2 linked regions of the Maricaulis maris MCS10 genome follow. The protein of the gene in region 1 interacts with the protein of each later gene in a pairwise test. Links are inferred from orthologs where the notes say so. Each region holds a gene or a part of one and is shown in the gene's direction. Other genes may lie near its edges.

Region 1 (7,653 bases):
ACCCAGCAAGCTGGCAAGGAGTCCGGTCACCAGCCGGCGGCGGACCATGAAGGACCCGATCCGGCGCAGCCAGGTGATGGACGTAGCGGCTCCGAACAGGGCCACGGGCCCGCCGACTGCCAAAGCGATCAGGAAAGATGTCAGGGCCAGTTGAGCCTCTTGCGGTAAAGCGTCCATTACAGCCTCCCAGGGTATGTCGCCAACGGGGCGACGAATGGAACGAAACGCGCTAACACCACCAGATGATAGAGACCGGACCTGACCTCACCCTGACTATCGCACTCATCGCCGGTTCAGGTGTCGCTGCACAGTGGCTGGCCTGGCGCCTGCGCTGGCCATCGATTGTCCTGATGATGGGCGCAGGCCTGATTCTCGGGCCTATCTGGGCTGTTGTCGCCGGGTCTCCGCTGGTCCATCCGTCCGCGGCCTTCGGCGATTACCTGCGTCCGATGATTGCCCTGGCGGTTGCGGTGATCCTGTTTGAAGGCGGCATCACGCTCAATTTTCGCGAGCTGCGTGATGCGTCGGGACCGGTCCGGCGCATGGTGTTTCTGGGCTTCCCACTGGGTTGGGCGGGTGCGGTGCTGGCCCTGCACTATGTTGCCGGTCTGGCTTGGGACCTCTCGGCCATGATCGGGGCCTTGTTGACAACCACGGGCCCCACAGTGGTCCTGCCACTTCTGCGTCAGGCCAAGCTGCCGTCCCGGATAGCCTCTGTCCTCAAATGGGAAGGCATCGTCAACGATCCGATCGGTGCGCTTTCGGCTGTCTTGGTATTCGAGGCGATCCGTCAGACGGCACTGGGACAGGATTGGGTTCAGGCCGGCATGGCTCTGGTATTCGGCGCAGTGATTGGAGCAGCCCTCGGATTCGGCTTCGGCGCAGGCCTGTCGCGGGCCTTCCGGCGTGGCTGGGTTCCCGAGCCGATGAAAGCCCCCCTGGTCCTGGCCGCCGTGCTGGTCTGCTTTTCGGTTGCGGATGCCCTGGCCAATGAAACCGGCCTCGTTGCGGTGACGCTCTTTGGTCTGGTCGTGGCCAATTCCCGTCTGGCCTCGATCGAGGAGATGCGACGTTTCAAGGAAGGCATTGCATCGATCCTGGTTGCCAGCGTGTTTGTGGTCCTGGCCGCCGATCTCGCCCCGTCCGATCTGCTCGCCCTCAATGGCTGGCATCTGGCTTTCGTCGCGGTGTTCATTCTTCTTGTCAGGCCGGTCACTGTCGCGTTGGCGACATGGGGCTCGGGGCTGAATCTGAAGGAGACGGCCTTTGTCGGCATTGTCGGCCCGCGCGGCGTAGTGGCGGCGGCCGCGGCCGGCCATCTCGCGGCGAGTCTGATCGAGGTCGGGCGCGAGGATGCGGCAATCCTGGCGCCGCTTGTCTTCGTGACCATTTTTATCAGCGTGTTCGGATGTGGTTTTGCGGTGGCTCCGCTGGCTCGTCTGCTCGGCCTGTCACAGTCGGGACCCGAGCGCTTGTTGCTGGTCGGTGCCAATCCGTGGAGCCTCGGTTTGGCCGATGCCCTCAAGAAAGCCGAAATCCCGGTCACCATTGCTGATACCAGTTGGCGACGCCTGCGCGCAGCGCGGTTGGCCGGCCATGAAGTCCATTATGGCGAGGTCCTGTCCGAGGCGGCCGACTGGCAATTGGAAGTCGCGCGTTTCTCGGCGCTGTTGGCGGCCTCACCAAATGATGCCTACAACGCCCTGGTTTGTATCGAATACGGGCCGGAGCTGGGGCGTAGCCGGGTGTTCCAATTGTCCGGTTTCGACGGCCCGGCCGATGCCGAAAAGGTCGAGGATGACCCCCGGGCCATTGCCTACACGGCGCGGGGCCGTACCCTCATCCGGCGAGGTCGCGGGTATGACGGATTGGCTCGGGACTGGTGGCAGGGTTGGCGTTTCCGCAACACCAAGCTTTCGGAAACCTATCCACTGGAGGCCTATATGGCCGACGTCGGAGACAGTCCGGACCTTGTCATTGCCCGCCTTCCCAATGGCGCTTTTCACCTGTTGGGAACGGGCCGCGAGCCGCCGACGCAGCCGGGAACAATTCTGATCCGCTTTGCGGCGCCAGGCACCGAGTCGGAAAGTTCCGCGCCAGATCAGTCGTCATAGGGCTGGGCGCCGCCGGGTGGCGCAGCACCGCAATAGGGCCAATTGTCGGCATTTGGGTCGCCATGCGGGCATACCGAGTCGGTGCCTTCATAGATCGCGATACAGCCTGACAGGCTGACCGCGCCCAGAAGTACAGCAAGGACAAGAAGTGAACGCTTGACTGACATGGTGGGGCCCCTCTTCAGCCATATCGTGCAGTCAGGCTGATCCGAGCGCAAGCCTTTAAGGCCTGCCTTCATGGGGAATTAACCCTGCTGCGCGCAGATGGACCTCCCTGTTTGCGACGAGGATCGAGCATGGCCCGCCGGCCCGGAAAATCACAGGCGGCGCAGCGCGCCCGTTCGGCGGCACCGTCGCGCACCCGTAAACGACCAACCCGTCGCAAATCGACTGCGGGCGGCTTCCCCTGGTTCCGGACTTTCGCCAGCCTGTTCATCATCGGCGCGCTGTTTGTCGGCGGATGGCTGGTATCGATAGCGCGCGACCTTCCGGACACCAGTGGGCTTCAGGCAATCGAACGCACCGCCACCATCACCTTTCTCGATCAGGATGGCGCCCTGATTGCCCGGCGAGGTTCGGCGCATGGTCACGAGGTGACCATCGACAACCTCCCACCTTACCTGGTTGATGCCGTGCTGGCGGTCGAGGATCGCCGCTTTTACAGCCATCCCGGCGTTGACATCATCGGTCTTGGTCGTGCCATGGTCGCCAATCTGCGGGCCGGGCGTGTGGTCCAGGGCGGTTCGACGCTCACCCAGCAGCTGGCCAAGAATCTGTTCCTGTCGCCCGAGCGAACCCTGCGCCGCAAGGTGCAGGAGATGATGCTGGCCTTCTGGCTCGAAAGCCGGTTCAGCAAGGATGAAATCCTCGAACTCTATCTCAATCGTGTCTATTTCGGCGGTGGTGCCTATGGCGTTGAAGCGGCCTCATTGCGCTATTTTTCAAGGCCGGCGAGTGAGCTGGGACTTGGTGAAGCGGCGCTGCTGGCCGGCTTGCTGAAAGCGCCATCGCGCTACAGCCCGGTCAATGACGCCCAGCGAGCCGCCGCGCGTGCGACGGTCGTGTTGGACCTGATGGCGCAAACCGGACGCATCACCGAAGCCGAACGCATCGAAGCCGCGCGGACGCCTATTCGGGTGTCACGAGGTGCGTCCAGTCAAGGGGCCCAATACTTTGTCGACTGGGCCGCCGAACAGGTTCGCGGGATTGCGGGTCTGGATCATGGTGACCTGGTTGTGCACACGACGCTTGATGTGGATGCCCAGAGAGCGGCCGAGGCAGCGGTCAGCGGTATACTGGACGATTCCGAACTGGCGTCAGGTGCCGGCGAGGGCGCGCTTATTTCACTGGCCCATGACGGCGCGGTGCGAGCAATGGTCGGCGGGCGGTCCTATGCGCGCTCGCAGTTCAATCGCGCGGTACTGGCCCGTCGCCAGCCGGGTTCGGCCTTCAAGCCCTTCGTCTACGCCTCGGCGTTCGAAGCGGGTCTGTCGCCGGAAGACAGACGCAATGACGCGCCCGTGCGGATCGGTGACTGGGCACCGCAAAACTACAATGACGAGTATCGCGGCGAGATGAGCCTGCGTGAGGGTTTTATCCGGTCCTCCAATTCAATCGCGGTGCAGATTGCAGAAGAGACCGGTCGGGGACATGTCGCCCGCCTGGCGCGCCGATTGGGCATCGAAAGCACGATGCGGGTCGACCGTTCCCTTGCCCTTGGAGTGTTTGAGGTCACGCCTGTCGAGCTGGCCTCGGCCTACACACCCTTTGCCAATGGTGGGGTTCGGGCGCAGGCCTACGGGATCGATCGGATCGAGACGCCGTCGGGCGATCTGGTCTTTGCGGCACCTGCCAGTACGGCAGAATTGGTTCTGGACGCGAGAACCGGGGCGCGTATGCGTGATCTGTTCATCAGCAATGTCAGGCAGGGTACCGGTCGACGGGCGGCTGTGTCGGGCCTCACGATCGGCGGAAAGACGGGCACGACGAACGATTTTCGGGATGCCTGGTTCGCGGGATTTGATGGTCAGCTGGTGACAGTTGTCTGGACTGGCAATGATGATAACTCGCCAACCGACCGGGCGACCGGCGGTGGCCCACCTGCGCGGATCTTCCAGGCTTTCCTGGCCGCTGCCCCCCGTGATGGCTTGCAGGCCCGGGTCGACCCGGTTGCGGCGCGCATCGCCCAGCTCCCGCAAACCGACATTGAAGCGGCGACTTTGCCCGAACCGGCCGACGAGGCCGCGGACAACTCCAGCGAAGACCCGATCGGCGCTTTTCTGGCCGGATTGGGGGGACGGGACTGACACGGAATCCCCCCAAAACAGCGCCAGGTTTCAGCGACGTGTCGCAATTGCGGTGTTAAACTCTCCGTTGAGGGAATTGAAAACACCGATCCAATAAGGGGGTCACAATGAGACATAATCTGCTTACTGCCGCCGCTGCCGCCAGCGTCATCGTCTACATGTTGCCGGCAGGCAGTGTGGAAGCGCAAAGCCGGTCCGCTGCCGAGGCAGCAATGACCCGGATGGGCCTTGACGGCTCCCATGAGTCCATCAGCTATGAGAGCGTCGACTACCGCAACGGCCGTTACTCACTCAATGATGTGACCTTCTCCAATTTCGACGACGAGACTGTCGACTCGACCGATGAGGTACACGCGGACCGGATGACCTTCGAGGCCCTGCGCCTCGATTCCAATGGTGAGGTCCTGTTCGACGGCCTGTCGCTGGAAGGAATATCGGGAACCGACAACGAGGACGGGACCGTGATCCGCCTGGACCGGATCAGTCTGGACGGACCCAATGCGGCGCTTACAACTGATTTTGGCCGTGCGGTTGCTGGCGAGACCGATGAAGACTACGAGCCGGCCTGGAACACCTATGAATTCGAGGGCTTCAGCATTGACGGGTTGTCGGGCACCGGCGCCGACGAGTCAGGTCTTTTTGAATTCAGCCTCGCCCGCCTTGTGATCGAGAACTATACCCGTGTCGAACTCGGCCGCATGGCCATGCTGGGCTTCGGGTTTTCCGGAGTTGACGAAAGCGGCGATGACGTAACGGTGAGCCTGGGCGAGATCTCGTTGGTCGGCTTCCAGACGCAAGCCTATGCGGACATGATGGACGCGGCCGCCGCCGGTGCCGATGACAGTTCTGTCGCGCAGGCCTATTACCAGAGCGCCTTCCTATCACCGCTCGACGTCTATGACAGCTTTGCCATTCGCGATATTCTCGTTGAGGCGTCTGGTGTCCATTTCTCGATGGATCACTTCACGGCGGCGATGGAGCGTTCCGGTTCGCGCATCACCAGTACGGCGGAGCTTGGCTCGGCAATGCTGATTCCCGATCCGTCAAAACCGGCCGGTGCACAACTTGCCATGGGGCTCGGCATGCTTGGCTATGAGCAGCTTGAGCTGCGCATGGCGGCCAATTCGATCTACGATGAGAACACAGGCCGCGCCTACACCACGGGCGACAACTATATCGAGCTGACCGACGGCCTGCGCCTCGAAATGGGGCAGGATGTCGCCGGCTATGATGCCTACCTCGAGAGCCTGCCCGACACCATGGCGACACTGGGGGCAATGGACGGCTCCGACGAAGAGGCACAGATGGACGTCGTCGCACAGCTGATGGCGCCCTTGCTGATCAACAACATCTCGATGCGTCTGGTTGACCTGTCAATTCTCGACCGGGCTCTGGAAGCAGGTGCCACAACACAAGGCATCAGCAAGGAAGAGCTGCGTGTCCAGGCTGGTGCAATGCTCGGAATGGGGTTGATGGCGGCACCGCCTGAAATTCCGCGCCCGGTCCTGGCACAGCTTTCGACTGCGCTGACCAACTTCATCAATCAGGGTGGCACTCTGACGGTCGACATGACCCCGCCTGCGCCGCTGAGCATCGGAGGCATGCTGGTCGATATCGAGGCCGGCACCTTTGACTTTAACTCACTCGGATTGACCTTCACGTCCGAAGCGCCCTGATCCAGGGCCGCACACAAGCAGAAAAGGCGCCACCCATCTCGGGCGGCGCCTTTTTTGTTGTGCTGGGCGGAGAGGGGGTTAGCGGGTTGCGAGCGCCGCCTTGCCCGTTTCATCCATGAAAGACTTCATCCGCGGTGCGATTTCCTCACGGAAGCGGCGCCCGTTGAATACCCCGTAATGCCCGACCGAGGGCTGCACCCAGTCCTGCTGGAGGGCGTCCGGCAGGTTGCCGCACAGGGTGTGGGCTGCCTGGGTCTGGCCGATCCCGGAAATATCGTCATTCTCGCCTTCAACGGTCAGAAGAGCGACGTCCCTGATGGCCGATGGATCGACCGTGCGGTCTCCATGCGTTTGTATGCCCCGCGCCAGCTTGTGCTCCTGGAACACGTCGGTGATCGTTTGCAGGTAGAATTCCTCAGATAGGTCCATCACAGCCAGATACTCGTCGTAGAAGGTCCGGTGCTTTTCAGCACTGTCGCCATCTCCCTCGACCAGATGGGTGTAGAAATTCCAGTGCGCATCGACATGACGGTCCAGATTCATGTTCATGAAGCCAGCCAGCTGAAGGAAGCCTGGATAGACCCGGCGGAAAGCGCCCGGATTGGGGGCCGGTACCGTGTGGATCAGATTGTTGGCAAACCAGTCGAATGGCTTTTCTTCGGCCAGCTTGTTCGGAACCGTCGGCGACAGGCGTGTATCAATCGGCGAGCCCATGAACGTCATCGAGGCGGGCCGGTTGGGGTCATCATCCTCTGCCATCATGGCGATGGCGGCGAGGGTCGGCGGGCCAGGCTGACAGACCGCGACTACGTGCAGGTCCGGTCCGAGCTGGGCGATCATTTCGCGAATATAGCTGGTGAAGTCATCCAGATCGAAGCGACCGTCGGTGACCGGCACCATGCGAGCGTCCTGCCAGTCGGTGATATAGACCTCGCTGTCTGGCAGGAAGGCTTCGACTGTCCCGCGCAGCAGGGTGGCGTAGTGACCCGACATCGGCGCGACAAAGAGAACCTTGCGGTCCGGCGTGTCACCCCGCGCCGCGACCAGGGCATCGTGATCGCGTTCGAAGTGTACGATCGAGCACCAGGGTTTGGTCCAGATGACCTGTTCGCTGACCCCGACCGTCTGCCCATTGATTTCGGTCTGGTCGATCATCCATTCAGGTTTGGCATAGCGCCGGGTGACGGATTCAAACAGCTCGGCTGCAGCGGCCATGGTCCGTCCGGCCATGGTGTCGCCCATCGGGTTCATCGGCGAGCGCATCACCTGGCGCGTGGCATTGGCCGCGGCCCGCCAGGGTGTCATCGCAATGCGATTGAATTCATAAACGCTGTACAGCATGGGCTCTCCTCGCGCCGGCGCAGGGCCGTCACTAATCCGGATGACTATCCGGGATTTTCCTCAAGGAAGTCTTGCAGGCGTGCCGTGAGATCAACCGGATCGACGCCGGTTGGGAAAACGTCCACGAATACGCCATTGCCATCCATCAGATAGATGAAGGATGAGTGGTCCATCAGATAGTCACCGCTGCCGGCATCCTCGGCGCGTTGATAGACA
Region 2 (4,759 bases), 890 kb from region 1 along the record:
GCCGGTCTCGCAGGGGGAGGCGGCTCGCGTTACGAGCCTGCGGTTGAAGCCGGTCCGGCGCCGAGCTTTTCATTGCTGACCCGTCGCGCCGTGTCGGCCAGCGATGAGGAGGCTGCAGAAAACCCCCGTGCCCGCTCAGCCAAGCTGCGCGCCGCCATTCGAAACGAAGCGCCGGCCTGGTCCGACAGCCCGTCGCTGCACACGAGTATTGTTCCGCTTGCCCGTCTGGAGGCCGCGCTATGATCCGCACGCTCAATGCGATTGCGTTCGTCGTTGCCGCAGCTCTGGCGGTCGCGCTCTACATCGCCAAGGCCGAGGCGAAGAGCTCGCAGGAACGTCTCGAGGATATCCAGGCCCAGCTCGTCGAGGAGCGCCGCCAGATCAATGTGCTCAATGTCGAGATCGCCCATCTGGAAGACCCGGAGCGCCTGCGCGCCCTGGCCCGGCGCTATCTCGGATTCGAGCCGCTTGATCCGTCACGGGAGGTGGCCTTGAGCGATCTGCCACTGCTCTCTGATCCGCGTCCCGATGACAGTGGTGTGCGCCGGGATGGCCAGTTTGTGGCCCAGCCGGACGACGCCCTGGCCATGGCCGAGCCGACACAGGCGGGAGGCCCGGACTGATGCGTCTGTGGCCATTCCGCAAACAGATATCCTCTGAAGCCCGCACGCTTGCGCCGCCACCGCTGGCCGAGGCCGCGCCGGCGGACATGTCCCGCCTGCTGCGGATCGAGAGTGATGAAACCCGCGCGATGGACGCCTCGCGCGGGCGTTTGCGTGTGATGGGCCTGTCGCTGGCACTCGGTTTTGCCGTTCTCGCCGGTCGCGCGGTCGAGCTCGCCATAACCGGACCTGCCGATGCGGCGCCGGCCCGGCAAGTGGCCGAGGCGCATAATCGTGGTGATCTGTTCGATCGCACCGGGCAGGTGCTGGCCACGACGCTGGAAACCCACTCGCTCTATGCCGATCCGGCCCTGGTCTGGGATGCCGCCGAAACAGCTGAAATGCTCGCCACCGTCCTGCCGGACGTTGATGTTGAAGGCCTGACCGAAGATCTGGGCTCCCGCCGCCGCTTTGTCTGGGTCCGCCGCAATCTGACACCGCGCCAGCGCCAGGCCGTGTTTGCCCTTGGCTTGCCAGGACTGGAGTTTCGTACCGAGCCACGCCGCGTCTATCCGCGTGGTCGCCTGGCCTCGCATGTGGTCGGCTACACCAATCGCGACATGGACGGTCTGGCCGGGGCCGAGCGCGCCTTCGACGGGGCGCTGATGGCCGGTGATGGCCGTCCCGTCGCCCTGTCGATCGACATGGCGGTTCAGTTCCATGTCGATGAAGTCCTGCGCGCGACCATGACCGAATACCGCGCCCTGGCAGCGACCGGGATCGTGATGAATGTCCGCACCGGCGAAATCCTCGGCATGGTGTCATTGCCCGACTTCGATCCCAACCGTCCCTCCGATGCCAGTCCGGGTGAACGGCTCAACCGTGCCGCCCAGTCGGTCTACGAAATGGGCTCGACCTTCAAGGCCTTCACGGTCGCCGTCGCGCTGGAGGAACAAACCGCGACGCTGGAAAGCCGTTATGATGCGCGCGCACCGCTTGATGTCGGCGGTTACCGGATCTCCGACTATCATGGCGAGGAGCGCTGGCTGACCGTGCCGGAGATATTCACCCACTCTTCCAATATCGGCTCCGGGCACATGGCCCTTGAAGTCGGTGCCGAGGCCCAGCGCGGTTTCATGGGTGATTTGCGCCTGCTAGAGCGCGCGCCGATCGAGCTGGCCGAAAGCGCTGACCCTTTGCTGCCGCGCAATTGGGGGCCGACCGAAACCGTGACCATTTCCTATGGCCACGGCATCGCGGTCAGCCCGATCGCGACCATTGCGGCTTTTGCCGCCATCGCCAATGACGGCGTTTATGTGCCGCCGACCCTGCTGCCCGTGGCTGCTGACGAGACCATTCTGGGCGAGCGCGTGATGCGCTCGGATGTCGCCCGCGACGTGCTGGCGCTGATGCGTGAGAATGTGGTGGGCGGAACAGGCGGCAATGCCGAGGCCGTCGGCTATCTGGTTGCCGGAAAGACCGGAACGGCCGACAAACCGTCGCGCGGTGGCTATGACACTTCAGCGCTGATTTCCTCATTTTCGGCGGTTTTCCCGGCCAATGATCCGCAATATGCGATCCTTGTGCTGCTGGATGAGCCGCAAATGCCCGAACCGACCTATCTTCGTCCGACCGGTGGTCGCGTTGCAGCTCCAGCGGTGGGAGAGATTGTGGCGCGGATCGCCCCCATCCTTGGCGTCGAACGGTCCAATGAGGATCCGGATGCCCGCACGGCGATGGTCCGCGCTGCGCTGATGCCGGAGTTGATCCCGTGACATTGAATGACCTGTTGCTCGATGAAGGCCTGGTTGTTGAAGGCGGCGAACAGACCGTGCGCGGCCTGACGCTGGACAGTCGCAAGGTCGAGCCGGGTTTCGTCTTTGCGGCCCTGCCGGGCGTCAAGGTGCATGGCCGGGATTTCATCCCCAAAGCGCTGACCGCCGGGGCATCCGTCATCCTGACCGATGAGCCGGTCGAGGCGCCGGTCCCGGTGATCGCCGTTCCCGAACCCGCCGCCTTGCTGGCGCGGATGGCGGCACGCTTCTATCCGCGCCAACCCGGGCACATCGTCGCCATCACGGGTACCAATGGCAAAAGCTCGACCGTGGAATTCCTGCGCCAGATCTGGGCCGGTGCCGGTATCGAGGCGGCCTGCCTCGGCACGCTCGGCGTGACCCGCGGCAATTCGGTCGAGGTGACCGGCTATACGACCCCGGATGCCGTCGCCTTGCAGGCGGCGCTGGACCGGTTGGCCGGTGAGGGCGTGACCCATCTGGGCATGGAGGCGTCCAGCCATGGCCTCAAGCAACACCGGATGGACGGTGTGCGCCTGCAGGTCGGTGCTTTCACCAATCTGACTCAGGACCATCTCGACTATCATCCCGATTTCGCCGACTACTTCGCATCCAAACTGAAACTGTTCACCGAGCGCCTGCCGGCCGATGGTCGGGCCGTGATCAATGTCGATAGCGAGTGGGGTGGCAAGATGGCCGCCTCCGCTCGCGAACGCGGCCTCGAAGTTCTCACCATGGGTTGGCGCGGCAGCGATCTGGCGATCCGGGAAATCACCCCTCGTGCGGCCAGCCAGAGCGTTATCTTTGCCTGGAAGGGGCGCGAGCATGCGCTGGACATCCCGCTGGTCGGTGAGTTCCAGATCCTCAACGCGCTCGGCGCCGCGGCCATTGCCCTGTCGGACGGCGTGGCTGAGGCCAGCGTCCTTGATACCCTCAAGGGTTTGGCCGGTGTGCCGGGGCGTCTCGAGAAAGTCGGGGAAACCGCAGCCGGAGCGCCGGTGCTGGTGGACTATGCCCATACCCCGGACGGGCTCGACAAATTGCTGCGCGCCGCACGCCCCCACACACGCGGGCGCGTGATCGTCATCTTTGGCTGCGGTGGAGATCGCGACGCCTCGAAACGGGCCAAGATGGGCGTCATCGCGGCCAACCAGGCCGATCATGTCATCGTCACCGATGACAATCCGCGTTCCGAAGATCCGGCCGCCATCCGCAAGGCGGTTCTGAAAGGGTGTCCGCGGGCCGAAGAAATCGCCGACCGGGCCCAGGCGATCCGGCACGGGGTCGCGATGCTGAAGGCCGGTGACTGTCTGCTGATTGCCGGCAAGGGGCATGAAACCGGACAGACCGTCGGCGATATCGTGCATCCATTCGACGACCGCGAGCAGGGCCGGGCGGCTCTGGTCGCCAGGGAGGCCGCCAATGTCTGAGGCAAGCGCGAACCCGCTGTGGACGTCCGGGCAGGCCATGGCTGCAACCGGCGGCATGCTGATTGGGGAACCCGGCTGGACCGTCAGCGGAATTTCGATCGATACCCGCACGCTGCAACCCGGCGACCTTTTCGTGGCCCTTCAGGACGCTCGCGACGGGCATGATTTCGTGGCGGCCGCGATGGAGAAGGGCGCTTCGGCCTGCCTGGTCGAGCGCGGTGACACCGGGGTCGAGCCGGCGCTTATGGTCAAGGACGCGCTGGAAGGCCTGCGAGCCCTCGGTGCAGCCGCCCGTGACCGATCCGACGCGATCCGCGTCGCAGTGACCGGCAGTGTCGGCAAGACCAGCGTCAAGGAGGCCCTGGCTGCCGTCTTCCGGTCCTCCGGCCCGGCGCATTGGAGCGTCAAATCCTACAATAATCACTGGGGTGTCCCGCTGACCCTGGCGCGCATGCCGCGCGACACCGGGCGGGCGGTATTCGAGCTGGGCATGAACCATGCCGGCGAAATCCGCGACCTGTCCTCGCTGGTCCGCCCCCATGTGGCGTTGATCACCCGGATCGCCCCGGCCCATCTGGAACATCTCGGCTCTGTGGAGGCCATCGCCGACGCCAAGTCGGAAATTTTCGACGGGTTGGAGCAGGACGGAGTCGCCATCTACCCGTCCGATGATCCGCTGGCCGAACGCATCGCCCGCCATGCCCGACATTCCTGCGCGGCCTTCCTGCTGGATTTCGGCACGTCCGCTTCGGCGGCTATCCGGATCGAGGAGTTTGAAACCGGGCTGGACGGGTCACGGGGTGTCGCCAATGTGCTGGGCGTCCGCGCGCCCTTCCGTCTGGCCGCAACCGGTGCCCACTGGGCCTGGAATGCCGGTGCGATCTTCGCGGCGGCGGCCGGAGCCGGACTGGATGCTCGCGATGTGGCCGAAGCA

Evidence for each region.
Region 2: the proteins of MMAR10_RS14780 (region 1) and MMAR10_RS10805 interact in binary tests that used the Escherichia coli proteins (3 or more experiments, as listed by UniProt). The link is inferred for Maricaulis maris MCS10 from one-to-one orthologs.

The regions. Positions count from the first base shown.
Region 1 is NC_008347.1:3,153,081-3,160,733, reverse strand. What follows is about bases 1,960-4,915. They hold MMAR10_RS14780 (transglycosylase domain-containing protein), read left to right. Parts: upstream 1,960-2,410; coding sequence 2,411-4,420; downstream 4,421-4,915. Other genes in these bases: MMAR10_RS14775 (hypothetical protein), read left to right, coding at 4,528-4,915; MMAR10_RS14785 (hypothetical protein), read right to left, coding at 2,102-2,281; MMAR10_RS14790 (cation:proton antiporter), read left to right, coding at 1,960-2,114. In the rest of the region: MMAR10_RS14795 (hypothetical protein), read right to left, coding at 1-177; more of MMAR10_RS14790, read left to right, coding at 243-1,959; more of MMAR10_RS14775, read left to right, coding at 4,916-6,096; MMAR10_RS14770 (polyhydroxyalkanoate depolymerase), read right to left, coding at 6,175-7,437; MMAR10_RS14765 (SCO family protein), read right to left, coding at 7,482-7,653. UniProt on the Escherichia coli protein: Cell wall formation. Synthesis of cross-linked peptidoglycan from the lipid intermediates.
Region 2 is NC_008347.1:2,265,532-2,270,290, reverse strand. The notes cover bases 1-2,999. They hold MMAR10_RS10805 (peptidoglycan D,D-transpeptidase FtsI family protein), read left to right. Parts: upstream 1-622; coding sequence 623-2,377; downstream 2,378-2,999. Other genes in these bases: MMAR10_RS10800 (UDP-N-acetylmuramoyl-L-alanyl-D-glutamate--2,6-diaminopimelate ligase), read left to right, coding at 2,374-2,999; ftsL (cell division protein FtsL), read left to right, coding at 240-623; rsmH (16S rRNA (cytosine(1402)-N(4))-methyltransferase RsmH), read left to right, coding at 1-243. In the rest of the region: more of MMAR10_RS10800, read left to right, coding at 3,000-3,825; MMAR10_RS10795 (UDP-N-acetylmuramoyl-tripeptide--D-alanyl-D-alanine ligase), read left to right, coding at 3,818-4,759. UniProt on the Escherichia coli protein: Essential cell division protein that catalyzes cross-linking of the peptidoglycan cell wall at the division septum. Required for localization of FtsN.